Regions from separate parts of the Mesorhizobium onobrychidis genome, predicted to be linked through region 1. Evidence: riboswitches for the same ligand, from Rfam matches in the RefSeq annotation. Region 1 holds a riboswitch; the other holds the start of a gene.

Region 1 (7,645 bases):
CGATGGTCTTCTGGAACGAGGCCGGATCGCGCTCGTAATAGGCCGGGTCGGCAATGTTGTTCTCCAGCCGTGAGATCGAGGCGTTCACCGCCTCGATCTTCTTCGGCAGCGATTCCAGCGCGAATTTTTGCTTGAACGAAAGTTTTTTCGCCGGGCCCTTCGGCGCAGCAGCTCCGGTCCTGGCTGCCACCGCCGCTTCGCTGATCTCGGCTTTCGGCCGCGTCCCGCGGTCGTCCAGCCTGGTGCCGCCGCGCTGCGCCAGCATGTCGGAATAGCCGCCGGCATATTCGATCCAGCGGCCACCGCCGTCCGGCGCGATCAGGCTGGTCACGGTGCGGTCTAGGAAATCGCGGTCGTGGCTGACCAGGATCACCGTACCGGCAAAACCGGCGACCAGTTCCTGCAGCAATTCCAGCGTCTCCATGTCGAGGTCGTTGGTCGGCTCATCGAGCACCAGCAGGTTCGCCGGCCGCGCCAGCACGCGGGCGAGCAGCAGCCGCGCCCGCTCGCCGCCCGAAAGCTCGCGCACCGGCGTGCGCGCCTGTTCCGGTTTGAACAGGAAATCCTTCATGTAGGAGACGACGTGGCGCTGCTCGCCATTGATGACGAGGTTCTCGCCGCGCCCGTCGGTGAGGTATTGCGCCAGTGTCTCTTGCGGATCGACCGCCTCGCGTTTCTGGTCGAGCGTAGCGATCTCCAGATTGGTGCCGAGCCGCACCGTGCCTGCGTCCGGCTTCAATTCGCCGGTCAGCATCTTCAGCAGTGTCGTCTTGCCGGCACCGTTCGGGCCGACCAGGCCGACGCGGTCGCCGCGCTGGATGCGGGTCGAGAAGCCCTTGACCACAGTGAGGTCGCCAAAGCTCTTCTCGATGTTCTTGGCCTCGATCACCAGCTTGCCGGATTCGGCGGCGTCGCTGGCCACCATGGTCGCCGCACCCTCGGCGCCGCGATGGCCACGAAAGCGCTGGCGCATGGTCTGCAGTTCGCCGAGCCTGCGCATGTTGCGCTTGCGCCTTGCAGTCACGCCGTAGCGCAGCCAGTGCTCCTCTCGCACGATCTGGCGGCCAAGCTTGTGCTGCTCGCGCTCTTCCTCTTCCAGCACCGTGTCGCGCCATTCCTCGAAATGGCCAAAGCCCTTGTCCAGCCTGCGGGTCTGGCCGCGATCGAGCCAGACGGTGGCGCGCGACACGCGCTCGAGGAAGCGGCGGTCGTGCGAGATGACGATCAGCGCCGAAGACGTGCGGGCAAGCTCCTCCTCCAGCCATTCGATGACCGACAGGTCGAGATGGTTGGTCGGCTCATCGAGGAGGAGAATGTCGGGCTCCGGCGCCATGACGCGGGCAAGGGCGGCACGGCGCGCCTCGCCGCCGGAGAGATCGTTCGGCCGTTCCTCGCCGGACAGGCCGAGATGCTCCATCAGATAGGTGGCGCGGTAGGGATCGTCGGCGGGTCCGAGCCCCGCCTCGACGTAGGCGCGGACGCTGGCGAAACCATCCATGTCGGGCATTTGCGGCAGGTAGCGCACTGTCGCCGAAGGCTGGCGGAACACCTCGCCGTCCTGCAGCTCGATCAATCCCGCAGCGATCTTGAGCAACGTCGACTTGCCCGAGCCGTTGCGGCCGACCAAAGCGATCTTGTCGCCCGCCGACGCTGTCAGTTCCGCCCCGTCGAGCAGCGGCGTGCCACCGAAGGTCAGTTTTATGCCGTCGAGATTGAGAACTGGCGGCGCCATGTCAGCTTTCAGGTAAGGGGAATGGGTGGGCGAGCAACAGCGCGCGGCCGCTGCCCAGCGCAATTTCCAGCCGGCCCTTGACCTCGTTGGAAATGGTCAGCGACGAACCGAACGCCATCTCGATATGGTTCAGCGGCCATTTGGCGCCGGTCACGGTCAGGCCGGTAAGGTCGGAAAAGCCGAGAATCGAAAACAGCGTGCCGTCGGCGTAGTCGAAGCCGGCCTTTCCGCGAAGCAAGGGGGTGCCTTCTTGTGCGCCGCTGGTCAAAAGCACCTCCGTCCCTGCCTCGGCCAGTCGGACACTGAGCGCCAGGTGCAGGAAGGCGTGGTCGGTGCGTTTGCCGCCGAACGCGCCGGCGAGCACGAGGCTGGTTGCGCCGCGTTCGAGCGCGGCGGCGATAGCCAGTTCGCCGTCGGTCTTGTCCTTTTCTGCCGGAAACACCTGGCGGGGCACGGCGGCCAGCTCGCCCGGCAAATCCGCCGGCACCGAATCGAAGTCGCCGACCCAGAGTTCCGGCGTCAGGCTCAGCGTCCGGGCATGGCTCATGCCGGCGTCGGCGGCGATGACACGGGAGCCTTCGACCTGGCGGTCGAGCAGCGGCGTGCGGATTAGATCGCCGCCAAGCAGGATGGTGAATTTGCTCATATGCGTGGCCCTTACCAGCCCTGCTTGCGAAACGGAAGGCCGCGTTCCGGATGCCCGGCAAACTTCCGCTTGCGCCGCAACTGGGCCGGGCCTATGTGTCGAAACGCTCTAACGGGGTGCTGGACGCGATCTTCGCGAACCAGCTGAGAGGCAACCAAGCCAACCCGCTGAACCTGATCCGGTTTGTACCGGCGGAGGGATTAGACGTTTCGGACAGCCCGACGCCTCAATTCCTTTCAACGCGAACGAAGGAGGCGCCGATGCGCACGTTTTTATACACTCTTGTTTCGGCAGTGCTGCTTGCGGCGACCGTTCCCGCCGGCATCGGGCCGGCATCCGCGCAGGAAAAACTCACCGTCTACACCTATGAGAGCTTCACCGCCGACTGGGGTCCGGGCCCCGCGGTGAAGAAGGCCTTCGAGGCCGAATGCGGCTGTACTCTCGAATTCGTGGCGGTCGCCGACGGCGTCGCCCTGCTCAACCGCGTCAAGCTGGAAGGGGCCGCGACCAAGGCCGACATCGTGCTCGGCCTCGACACCAACCTGACTGCGGAAGCCAAGGCCACCGGCCTGTTTTCGCCGCATGGTGCCGTCATCGACGTCAATGTGCCGGGCGGCTGGAGCGACGATATTTTCGTGCCGTTCGACTATGGCTATTTCGCCGTCGTCTACGACACCGAAAAGCTGAAGACGCCGCCGAAGAGCCTGAAGGAATTGGTCGAGGGCAATGCCGATGAGAAGATCGTCATCCAGGATCCGCGCACCTCGACGCCCGGTCTCGGCTTGTTGTTGTGGGTGAGGTCGGTTTATGGCGACAAGGCGCCGGAAGCCTGGGCAAAGCTTAGGGCAAAGGTGCTCACCGTGACGCCGGGCTGGAGCGAGGCCTATGGCCTGTTCACCAAGGGCGAGGCGCCGATGGTGCTGTCCTATACCACCTCACCGGCCTATCACATGGTCGCCGAAAACACCGAACGCTATCAGGCGGCGTCCTTCGAGGAGGGCGAGTATCTGCAGATTGAGGTTGCCGGCATCACCACGTCAGGCGCGAAGAACCCGTTGGCGAAACAGTTCCTGACTTTCATGACCGGACCGAAATTCCAGGATGTCATCCCCGAGACCAACTGGATGTTCCCTGCCGGCAAGACCGACAAACCGCTCAATCCGGCTTTCGACAAGCTCGTCAAGCCGACCAAGACTTTGCTTTTCAGCCCCGAAGAGGTCGCCGCCAATCGCAAGGCCTGGGTCGACGAATGGCTGTCGGTGATGAGCAAGTAGCTTGTGATTGAAAGATGATTACTCTACGGCGCCCCCCTCTGTCCTGCCGGACATCTCCCCCTCAAGGGGGGAGATCGGATGTCACTTCCGCTTTCGCCAATCGCAACAGTCGAAAGATTGAGGCGAGGGTGAAGCTGCCAATCTCCCCACTTGAGGGGGAGATGTCCGGCAGGACAGAGGGGGGTGGGCGGGAACTCGACCTCAGCCATATTTTCTGCTTCGACGATCGTTGAACTAGGCAGGGCGGCATGCATACCGGATATCCTGCCGATCCCCGCGTCACTGCCGGCACCATCGCGCTTGCCGCTGTTGCGCTGCTGATCGGCGGAGCGTTCGCCGGGCTCATCGTCGAAGGCGCCCGCGACCCGTCCGGCGCCATGTCGGCCTTCGATTCCTACCTCTTCCGCGTCGCCCGTTTCACGCTGTGGCAGGCTTTGCTGTCGACACTGCTTTCCGTCGTGCCGGCGCTGTTCGTTGCGCGGGCGCTGTCGCGGCATCCGCGCTTCTTTGGTCGCGGCCTGATCCTGCAGCTCTTCGCCGTGCCGCTTGCGCTGCCGGCCATCGTCGCCGCACTCGGCATTCTGGCTCTCTATGGCCGTGCCGGCTATTTCGCCGGCGTGCTCACCGCGATTGGCGGTCAGGGCTGGCCGGGCATATACGGCCTGTCCGGCATCCTCATCGCCCATGTCTTCTTGAATCTGCCGCTGGCCACGCGGCTGTTACTTGAAGCGCTGACGACAGTGCCGGCCGACCAGTGGCGGCTGGCGAGCCAGCTCGGCATGGGCGCCAGACCCGCCTTCCGGCTGATCGAATGGCCGACGCTGCGCGCGGCGTTGCCGGGCGTCGCCGGGCTTGTCTTCATGCTCTGCATCACATCCTTTACCATCGTGCTCACGCTGGGCGGCGGGCCGCGTGCGACGACATTGGAGGTCGCCATCTACCAGGCACTGCGTTTCGATTTCGACCCTGCCCGCGCGGTGACGCTGACACTGCTGCAGATCGCGCTGACCTTCGTCGTTGTGCTGGCATTGATGCGGCTTGGTGCCAACACTGTCGGCGACGCCAATCTGCCGGTGGCACCGCGCCGCTATCTTTCGGCCGGCACGGCCGAGACCGTGCTGAACACAGCATTGATCGTTCTCGCATTGCTGTTCGTCGCCGGGCCGATGGCTGCCATGGTGATGTCAGGCCTTGGCGCCGATCTCGGCCGGCTGGCGGGCGAGATCGCGGTGCGGCAGGCGACGCTGACCAGCGCCGTGCTCGCCCTGCTGGCGGCGCTGCTTTCAGTGGCGCTGTCGCTGTCGCTCGTCATGGCACGACGGGCGCTGGCCTTGAGGCGTCGCGTCGGCGCCAGGACGCTGCTCGAATACGCCACCGATACCGGCGCCGGCTTCGTCCTCGTCGTGCCGCCCATCGTCATCGGCGCCGGCTGGTTCCTGCTCCTGCGGACCGTCAGCGACGTCTTTGCCATCGCCCCTGTGATGGTCGTCGTCGTCAATGCGGTGATGGCGATGCCGTTTGCCATCCGCGCCATTCGCCCCGGCTATGATGCGGCGAGCGAACGCCACGAACGGCTCTGTTTGCTGCTTGGCATTTCGGGCTGGAACCGGTTCCGGCTAGTCGACTGGCCGTCGCTGCGGCGGCCGCTCGCCACCGGTTTCGCGTTCGCCATGGCTTTGTCGCTCGGCGATCTCGGCGTCATTGCCCTGTTCGGCAGCGACTCCCTGCAGACACTGCCTTACCTCTTGCTGGCGCGCATGGGCAGCTACCGCACGATGGACGCCGCAGGCCTGGCGTTGCTGCTCGGCCTGGTTTGTCTTGCGCTTGTCCTGGCCGCTGACTGGCTGGGGCGCGGGGAAAAATCATGATGCTCAACAGCGCGGAAAGCGGTACGGCTGTGCGGCTGGAAAAGGTCTCGTTCAGCTATGGCGAAGCGCCGTTTTTATTCGATATCGAGTTCGCCGCCTCGAAGATCACCGCCATCATGGGGCCGAGCGGTTCGGGAAAATCGACACTGCTCAATCTGGTGGCCGGCTTCGAGACGCCGCAATCGGGCCGCGTGCTGATCGGCGGCGCCGATGTCGGCGCCAAACCGCCGTCGGCGCGGCCAGTGTCGATGGTGTTCCAGGAAAACAATCTCTTTGCCCATCTTTCGGTCGAACGAAATGTCGGCCTTGGCCGCTCGCCGTCGCTCAGGCTGACCGAGGGCGACCACACTGCAATCGCCGCGGCGCTCAAGCGCGTCGGCCTTGCCGGCAAGCAACAGCGCCTGCCGCACGAACTCTCCGGTGGCGAGCGGCAGCGCGTCGCACTCGCCCGCGTCCTGGTGCGCGACCGGCCGGTGCTCTTGCTCGACGAACCGTTCGCCTCACTCGGACCGGCCTTGCGCGACGACATGCTCGGTCTGGTAGCCGGCGTCCATGCGGAGCGGCGCATGACGGTGCTGTTCGTTACGCATCAGCCGGAGGACGCCCACCGTATCGGCCAGGATATGGTGTTCCTGGACAATGGCACGGTTGCCGCAACCGGGACTGTCGCCGATTTTTTTACCAAGGCTGGACCGGAAGCCTTCCGGCGCTATATCGGTGCAGGTCCGTTTGGCGCGGGATCACGAGATGTTGCCCGGAAGCGGACATAATTTACGGCCAAAACCGGCTTCAGGCGATGTGGTGCTTGCTTGCCATGGTCAAAGTAGTGTGGCTAGGTCCTCAGATATTGGTCCGGCATAGGTTGTGATTTGCCACTACGGTGCCATGCGTGCTCGTGGGCGCGAAGGACGCTGTGGCAGTTGATTGTGCGCATGATCCTTTCTGAAAATCGATGCCCGATTTTCGGGGCCATGTGCTGAGACCCGAAAGGAAGCTGTTCTGCCGACCGGCACCGACAGAGTGAGAAGGAAACCGCTGGCGCGCTTCCTCGCGCTGGCCGGCTTTGCCATGGCGCTGGCAAGCTGCCAGATGTTCACGCCTCCGGACGTCCAGGAATCCGGATTCCAACCTTCCAGCAAACCGATCACGGTCGACAATGTCGCCGCCAACAGCAAGCTCGCCGAAATGGCGAAGGCGCAGCACCCGCGGATCCTGGCCACCTATGGCGGCGAATATTCCGATCCCAAGCTCGAGCGCATGGTCGCCAAGGTCGTCGGCAGCCTGACCGTGGTGTCGGCCAACCCGAGCCAGACCTACCGCATCACCATTCTCAATTCGCCCAACGTCAATGCTTTCGCGCTGCCGGGCGGCTATCTCTACATCACGCGCGGCCTGTTGGCACTGGCCAACGATTCGGCCGAGCTCGCCGCGGTCATCGCGCATGAGATGGGCCACGTCACTGCAAACCACGGCCTGCAGCGCCAGCAGCTCGAGGCTGAGGAAGGGTTTGCAACCAAGGTCGTCTCCGATGTGCTCGGCGACAGCCCAACCGCCAAGGCGGCACTGATCCGCGGCAGGCTGCGGCTTGCCCAGTTCTCGCGCAATCAGGAGCTTGAGGCCGATGGCATCGGCATCAAGTCGATCGGCGAGGCGGGCTTCGATCCCTTTGCCGCCGGCCGCTTCCTGCAGTCGATGTCGGCCTACACCGATTTCCGCTCGATCAGCGGCGCCACCGACGCCAGCCTCGACTTCCTGGCGACGCATCCCAACACGCCGCAACGCATCGACCTGGCGCAGCGTCATGCCCGTCAGTTCGGCGCGCCCGGCGTCGGCACGCGCGACCGCGACGCCTTCCTCGCCGGCATAGACGGCCTGCTCTACGGCGACACGCCGGAGGAGGGCTATGTGCGTGGCGAAACCTTCCTGCATCCAGGGCTCGGTGTGTCGTTTTCGGTGCCCGACGGCTTCATCATCGACAACTCGGCCGCGGCGGTGACGGCAACCGGGCCAGGCGACATAGCGGTTCGCTTCGACGGCGTTTCGATCGACAAGAGCCGCTCGCTGACAGACTACATCCGCAGCGGCTGGGTGGCCGGTCTCGACGAAAGCAGCGTGCGCCAGGAAA
Region 2 (7,645 bases), 2.1 Mb from region 1:
AGGATGGATTTCCACGACGGTTTCGTGCGTCTGAACCGTTAGCGCTGTAACAGCAAGGCAGGTACGCACGCCAAGGGACGAGATCGTCTCGACGTCGCGGGCAATTCCGGCGCCGCCGCTAGGGTCCGACCCGCCAACGACAAGCACATGCGGTTCTCGCTTCAGCGCCATTGGTCAGTCTTTTCGATCCATTCCCGCGTGCGCGCTTCGGGGTCGTCGTTGAGCGTGATGTCGGTCACCACCGCCGCGCTGTCCGCACCAGCCGCAAAGACACCGTCGAGCCGGTCGGGATTGAGGCCGCCAATGGCGACCAATGGGATCGGCGCCACCCGGTGTTTCCACTCGCTGATACGTTCGAGCCCTTGCGGCGCCCATTTCATCTTCTTCAGAATGGTGGCATAGACCGGCCCGAGTGCGATGTAGTCGGGCTTGGCGGCCAAACCCGTCTCCAATTCCAGATGATCATGCGTGCTAACCCCCAGCCTCAAGCCGGCTGCCCGTATCTGTGCGAGGTCGGCAGCCTGCAAATCCTCCTGGCCGAGATGAACGAACTCGCAGCCTTCCTCGATTGCCGGGCCCCAATGGTCGTTGACGATGAGCTGGCACTGGTGCTCGGCGCACAAGGCCTTTGCCTTCCGGATTTCGGCGCGCAGCGCAGCCTCGTTCAGGTTCTTGACGCGAAGCTGCACCAGCCTGACGCCGAGCGGCGCCAATCGCTCGATCCAGGCGGCGCTGTCGACGATCAGGTAGAAGGGATCAAGCTTCATGAAAAAACTGCCCTGCCGATGGTCGGCGTCGATGGCACGGCGACGTCGCGCGGTTCGAGCATTCCGGAAAGGAAGGCTTCACGGCCGGCATCGACTGCCTTGCCGAATGCGCGCGCCATGCCGACCGGATCGCCCGCCCTGGCGACTGCCGTGTTCAGGAGCACAGCATCAAAGCCTAGCTCCAGGACCGTTGCCGCGTGCGACGGTCGCCCGAGGCCTGCATCCACGATCAGCGGGACGCCAGGGAAATGTCCGCGCATAGAGCGCAGCGCCGTCATGTTGACCGGTCCGAGAGCGGAACCGATCGGCGCGCACCAGGGCATGAGCACCCTGCATCCGGCTTCCAGCAACCGCTCGGCGACGACGAGATCGTCGGTGGTGTAGGGGAATACCGAAAAGCCGTCCTCGCACAGGATACGGGCGGCTTCGACCAGGCCGAACACGTCCGGTTGCAGCGTGTCGTGGTTGCCGATCACTTCGAGCTTGATCCAGCTCGTGCCAAACACTTCGCGCGCCATCTTTGCGGTGGTGACCGCTTCCTTAACGGAGTGGCAGCCCGCAGTGTTGGGCAGGATTCTCATGCCGAGCGAGCGGATAAGCGACCAGAATTTTTCGCCAGCCCTGCCGCCTGCCATTTCACGCCGCAAGGAGACGGTCACCACCGACGTTCCGGACGCCTTGACCGCATCGGCAAGGATAGCTGGAGAAGGATATTGAGCGGTGCCGAGAAGCAGCCGCGACGGAAGCGACGTTCCGAAAAGTTCGAACATGCTAGCCTCCCTGCATGGGCGAGAGGATTTCGATCCGATCGCCGTCGCTCAACTGGAACTCCGCCCGCCTGGCTTTGTGCACGACGTCGCTGTTGACGGCCGTCGCCAGCCAATCGCCGTCATAGTCGAGTGCGGCAAGCAGTTCGGCCAGCGTGGCGGCGGCAACCTCATGCACTTCGCCGTTGACGATCAGTTTCATGGGCAAACTCCAATGGTTTGTCGTGACTGAAGACAATTTCGGCCGCTAGGCGCGCCATAGCGGGCGCCAGAAGAAAGCCGTGGCGATAAAGCCCGTTGATCGCGACCGTGCTTCCAAGTGCTTCGACACGCGGCAGGTTGTCTGGAAAGGCTGGACGAACACCGGCGCCTGTCTCAATGATGCCTGCTTCGCCGAATGCCGGATGGAGAGCGTAGGCCGCGCCCAAAAGCTCCGTCATTGAGCGCGCTGTGACCGGTCCTGTGGACTGGCTCTCGATCATCGTCGCGCCAACCATGAAACGGTGGTCGTTGCGCGGCACTATGTAGAGCGGAAAGCGCGGATGAAGCAGCCGGACCGGGCGCGACAGCAAGACATCCGGCGTGCGCAGGATCAACATCTCGCCGCGAACGCCGCGCAACCGGTCATCGACCGCCGCCATGCCCGTGCAGTCGATCTGGTGATCGAAACCGGAGCCCAGCCGGGCGTCGGCGCCGAAGTGGAAGTCGACGCCCATGGCCGCGAGCCTGTCATGAAGTGCCGCCATCGCCTGGCGCGGGTCGAGATGGGCCTCGTCGGGGAAGAGCAGTCCGCGGCGGAAGTGGCCGGCGAGGTCGGGCTCCAGCAACGCGATTTCATCTTCATCGACACGCCGATGACCCGATGTGCGGCTGGCAAACCGGTCGAGCTCGCCCGCATCGCGCGGCGCGGCCACGACCAGTGTTCCGGCCCGCGTCACCAGGCCGGGCGTTGCCGCATCCCACCAGTCGGCGGCATCGCGTCCGAGATCGAGCACCGTCTGCTCGGCGCTTTCACGCTCGCACCATGGCGCCAGCATGCCGCCGGCGAACCACGACGCATTGCCGCCAAGCCTATCCGTTGTCTCCGCAACCGTCACCGCCGCGCCGCGTGTGGCGAGCTCGAAGGCGGCGGTGAGGCCGGCGACGCCGGCCCCTTTGACCAGCACTCTCATGATGGCTCAGGCGCCTCTGGCATGAGCGGTACGCCGGACTCGTCTACCGGCAGGTAGAGATCGCCGCCTTCGCGGTACTTCGCCGCCATTGCCGCCATGCCCTCCTTCTGCGCTTCGGCGCGGATGTCGTGAGAGATTCGCATGGAGCAGAATTTCGGCCCGCACATCGAGCAGAAATGCGCCAGCTTGTGCGCCTCCTTGGGCAAGGTTTGGTCGTGGAACGAGCGCGCCGTTTCGGGATCGAGCGACAGGTTGAACTGGTCCTCCCAGCGGAACTCGAAGCGCGCGCGGGAAAGGGCGTCATCCCTGACTTTCGCCGCCGGATGCCCCTTCGCCAGGTCGGCGGCATGGGCGGCGATCTTGTAGGTGATCACGCCAATCTTGACATCGTTGCGATCAGGAAGGCCGAGATGCTCCTTGGGCGTGACGTAGCAGAGCATGGCGGTGCCGAACCAGCCGATCATGGCGGCACCGATGCCGGAGGTGATGTGGTCATAGCCCGGCGCGATGTCCGTCGTCAGCGGCCCAAGCGTATAGAACGGCGCCTCGCCGCAGACAGCGAGCTGCTTGTCCATGTTCTGCTTGATCTTGTGCATGGGAACATGGCCGGGCCCCTCGATCATGACTTGGCAATCCCTGGCCCAGGCGATCTTCGTTAGCTCGCCAAGCGTTTCCAGCTCCGCGAACTGCGCCGCGTCGTTGGCATCGGCGATCGAGCCAGGACGAAGGCCGTCTCCAAGCGAAAAGGATACGTCATAGGCGCGGCAGATGTCGCAGATCTCCGCGAAATGCTCATAGAGGAAGCTTTCCCGGTGATGGTGGAGGCACCATTTGGCCATGATCGACCCACCGCGCGAGACGATACCCGTGACCCGGTCAACCGTCAGCGGGATGTAGTGCAGCCGCACGCCGGCGTGGATGGTGAAATAGTCGACGCCCTGTTCGGCCTGTTCGATCAGCGTGTCGCGGTAGACCTCCCAGGATAGGTCCTCGGCAATGCCGCCGACCTTTTCGAGCGCCTGGTAAAGCGGCACCGTGCCGATCGGCACCGGTGCGTTGCGCACGATCCAGTCCCGGATGTTGTGGATGTTGCGGCCGGTCGACAGGTCCATCACCGTATCGGCGCCCCAGCGGATCGCCCAGACCATTTTTTCGACCTCTTCGGCCATGGACGAGGTGACGGCCGAATTGCCGATATTGGCGTTGATCTTGACCAGGAAATTGCGGCCGATGATCATCGGCTCGCTCTCGGGATGATTGATGTTGGCGGGAATGATCGCCCGTCCGCGCGCCACCTCGTCGCGCACGAATTCCGGCGTGACGAAGTCTGGGATCGCCGCGCCGAAGGCTTCGCCGTCGCGCTCAAGCTTGCCGCGCAGGATCTCGCGACCAAGGTTTTCGCGGATGGCGACGAATTCCATTTCGGGCGTGGTGATGCCGGCGCGCGCATAGGCAAGCTGGGTCACCGCCTTGCCCGCCTTGGCCCTGAGAGGCCGGTTGCGAATGGGGAATTCCGGCGTCAGCCGCTCACCCGTCGCGAATCCGTTGTCCTCCGGCCGCACGTGGCGGCCATCATGGGCTTCGACATCGCCCCGCGCCATGATCCATTCGTGGCGAAGCCGGGCAAGGCCCTTTTCGATGCTGGTTTCGACAGTCGGGTCCGTATAGGGGCCAGACGGATCGTAGACGGTGACGGGCGGCTCGCCGGCTGTCGGATGGACGGAGATTTCGCGCATCGGCACCCTGATCTGCGGGTGGATGGCACCGGGCTTGTGGATCTTCCGTGAGGCGGGCAGTGGTCCCGTCGAAACGGCGGGGGTGAGGGCATTCATCTTGAGGCTCCTTTGCTCGTGCATTGGAGACCCAGTTCTGTGCCGGAAGGATGAAAAGTCGCTCTGGTCGACCTGCCGAAACAGGACCTCGGGCGTAAACTCCCGCAAAGCGCTTGCACCGTCCCTACGCCAGTATGAACTGGATCAGGTTCAACGGGTCACTGCGCCGCGAAAGCCAGCAGTATCTCAGCCCCTTGCCGGGACTCCCCTGGTGAATGCTTGGAATTGAACGGGCCGGCGCTATCTTGTCAAGCGCATTCGGGTCGTGGCGGTAATCGACGGCCGATCAAGCCGAGAAAGCTCGCGCATACGTCGGATCACGCGCCGGAGACCAGGGCAGGAATGGCCAAAGCGGCATTCGCCTCGTCAAGGATGGAGAAACTGTATATCGGCCATGTGCGTCGAGATCGACCGAGTAGCTCAGGCGGTCACGTATGTGGTTATCCTGGTCGAAAGTGACGATCCGCGGCTTCAGCGAGGTAATCTGCGCTTCATCCAGGTAGATGGAGTTGCAGACAATGATCTGGTCGCCGGGCTGGCAGGTGCGGGCGGCCGCCCCGTTGAGGATGCAGCATCGTGAGCCGCGCTCGCCGAGAATGACATAGGTCGAAATCCGCGCACCGGAGTTCTTGTTCCATATCTCCACGAATTCCATGGCAGGATCCCGGCTGCCTCGCAGTGGTCAGGATCCAGCGTTATCGAACCATGGTAGTTGAGGTTCGCTTCGGTGACGTGGATGCCGTGCAGCTTGCCGGCCACTATTTTTCGCATTGATCCTTTGTCCTATCCACCATTGTGCGCGCGGCCGGCCGCCGCGCTAAATTCCGACGACGAGAGCACCGCCGCTGAGACCCGCCCCCGCTGCCGCCAGAAGGATTTTCTCGCCACGTCGGAATGGCTCCGTCCGATGGGCGAGTGACAGCGACAGGGGAATCGTCGCGGCGGAAGAGTTGCCGTATTCGACAATTATCTTGACGATCGCGTGATCCGCAATGCCGAGGTTTCGCCCGACCGCATCGAAAATGCGCGCATTGGCCTGATGCGGCACAAACCGATCGATGTCCTGTGGCCGCATTTGGGCTGCGGCGAGTGCGTCCTGTGAGCAGGCAGTCATCATCTCCACGGCCTTGCTGAACACTTCACGGCCGTCGGTGATCGTCATCCGGGTTTGCTCGAGCTCAAGGTTGCCGTGGAACGGCTTGTTGCTTCCGCCCGCGGGTATTTGGATCAGCCCGTAGCGCGAGCCGTCGGAATCCACCGAAGCACCGAGAATGCCGCGATCCGGGTCGTCGCCGGGACCAATCACCACCGCGCCGGCGGCATCGGCAAAAAGTACGGCGCTGGCGCGTTCGGCCGGATTGATGCGACGGCTGAGGATGTTGGCGCAATGACGAGGGCCGATTTGCCATGCAGCCGGGTGAATCCGTCCGCGAACATAAGCGCATAGATGAAGCCGGCACAGGCGCCGGTCAGGTCGATCGCACCGGCGCGGCCCAGTCCGAGCCGATGTGCGACCAGGGGCGCGCTTGGCGGCAGAAGGTGGTCGGGCGTCGAGGTGGCAAGCAGGAGCAGGCCGATGTCCCTGCGGTCGACGTCGGCGTTCGCCAGCGCCATGTCGCCGGCATAGGCGGCAAGACCAGACAGCGTGTCTTCGTCCACTGCCCAGAAGCGCGAACGAATTCCGGTCCGCCGCTCGATCCAGCCGGGTTCAAGCCCGAGACGATCTTCGATTTCCGGGTTCTCGACCTTGCGCGACGGCGCATGATGGCCAAACCCGAGAATGCGCGACGATCTGCTCATGGCCTCGAACCGAAGCGTTCGCCGGCCTCCTCGATCGCGTCATAGAGCCTGTCCAACTCGTCGCTGGTGATGCAATAGGGCGGCAGAAGATACAGGACATTGCCGAGCGGACGCACGAGCAGGCCGCGCTCGAGGAAGAATGCGCGCAGTTTAGGTCCGATCTCGGCCAGATAACCGGCTGAGCCAGTGCGCAGATCGAGGGCCGCGATGGTGCCTGTCGTCCGGCTGTCAGTGAAGTAGGGATTGTGGCGAAAGCGTTGAAGCCCGGCGGCCTGCTTCGCGCTCAAGGCCGCGATCCGCTCGGTCACCGGCTCGTCGCGCCAGATCTCGACATTGGCAAGTGCTGCCGCACAGGCAATCGGATTGGCGGTGTAGGAACTCGAGTGGAAAAAAGTCTTCTTCCGATCGTCGGAATAGTGGGCCTGGAAGATGGCATCGGTGGCGAGCGTGGCCGCGAGCGGGACGGTGCCACCGGTCAAGCCTTTCGAGGTGCAAAGGATATCAGGAGAGATCGATGCCTGTTCGCAGGCGAACATGGTTCCGGTGCGTCCCCAGCCGGTCATCACCTCATCGGCGATCAGCAGCGTGCCGGAGGTCTCGGCGATCTTCTTCAATTCGGTGACAACCCAGGCCGGATACATCAGCATGCCGCCGGCGCCGAGCACGAGCGGCTCGACGATCAGCGCGGCCGCGTGCCGGTCGCGGGAGACGGCCTCGAACCGATCCAGCGTCTCCTGCTCGCGCCCGGCGGCCGGGAAGGGGATGGTGTCGACCTCGAACAGCAAGGGCTCGTAGGCGGCGTTAAACACGCCGCGGGCGCCGACGCTCATCGTGCCGATCGTGTCGCCATGGTAGCTGTGCTCCATGACGACGATGCGCGAGCGCGGCGCGTCGATGTTGCGAAAATAGCCAAGCGCCATCTTCAGCGCGACTTCGACCGAGGTCGAGCCGCTGTCGGAATAGAACACCCGGTTGAGGCCGGGCGGTGCGAGGCCGACAAGCGCCCTGGCCAGGCCTTCGGCCGGTTCATGCGTGAAGCCTGCAAAGATGATCTGGTCGAGGCTCGACGCGGTCGTCTCGATAGCCTTCATGATGCGGGGATGGCGGTGGCCATGCGTGACGACCCACCAGGAAGAGATGGCGTCCAGGATACGCGTGCCGTCAGCTTTATGGAGATAGGCTCCCTCCGTCAGCACGATTTCTGGAATCGCCGGCTCAAGCGCGTGCTGCGTGAACGGATGCCAGACTTGAGACTGCGACATCATTCGCCTCCGGCAATCGAGGCAAGGTCAAAGCCGGCAACCATC

The links. Region 1 has a riboswitch for thiamine pyrophosphate ahead of thiB (thiamine ABC transporter substrate binding subunit). Riboswitches for the same ligand answer to the same signal wherever they lie in the genome.
Region 2: it holds a riboswitch for thiamine pyrophosphate, as region 1 does, so the genes downstream of both, thiC (phosphomethylpyrimidine synthase ThiC) here and thiB (thiamine ABC transporter substrate binding subunit) in region 1, are expected to answer to the same signal.

The regions. Positions count from the first base shown of each region.
Region 1 covers NZ_CP062229.1:1,276,035-1,283,679, forward strand. Annotated here, with positions in the region: gene IHQ72_RS06150 (ABC-F family ATP-binding cassette domain-containing protein) at 1-1,732, opposite strand, end outside; gene IHQ72_RS06155 (thiamine diphosphokinase) at 1,734-2,378, opposite strand; TPP riboswitch at 2,481-2,595, shown strand; gene thiB (thiamine ABC transporter substrate binding subunit) at 2,639-3,652, shown strand; gene thiP (thiamine/thiamine pyrophosphate ABC transporter permease) at 3,901-5,520, shown strand; gene thiQ (thiamine ABC transporter ATP-binding protein) at 5,520-6,290, shown strand; gene IHQ72_RS06175 (M48 family metalloprotease) at 6,589-7,645, shown strand, end outside.
Region 2 covers NZ_CP062229.1:6,475,628-6,483,272, reverse strand. Annotated here, with positions in the region: gene IHQ72_RS32045 (hydroxymethylpyrimidine/phosphomethylpyrimidine kinase) at 1-171, opposite strand, end outside; gene IHQ72_RS32040 (thiamine phosphate synthase) at 162-767, opposite strand; gene IHQ72_RS32035 (thiazole synthase) at 764-1,537, opposite strand; gene thiS (sulfur carrier protein ThiS) at 1,539-1,736, opposite strand; gene thiO (glycine oxidase ThiO) at 1,705-2,706, opposite strand; gene thiC (phosphomethylpyrimidine synthase ThiC) at 2,703-4,538, opposite strand; TPP riboswitch at 4,642-4,758, opposite strand; partial or broken gene panD (aspartate 1-decarboxylase) at 4,856-5,309, opposite strand; partial or broken gene bioZ (3-oxopimeloyl-[acyl-carrier-protein] synthase BioZ) at 5,356-6,338, opposite strand; gene IHQ72_RS32005 (adenosylmethionine--8-amino-7-oxononanoate transaminase) at 6,335-7,600, opposite strand; partial or broken gene bioD (dethiobiotin synthase) at 7,600-7,645, opposite strand, start outside.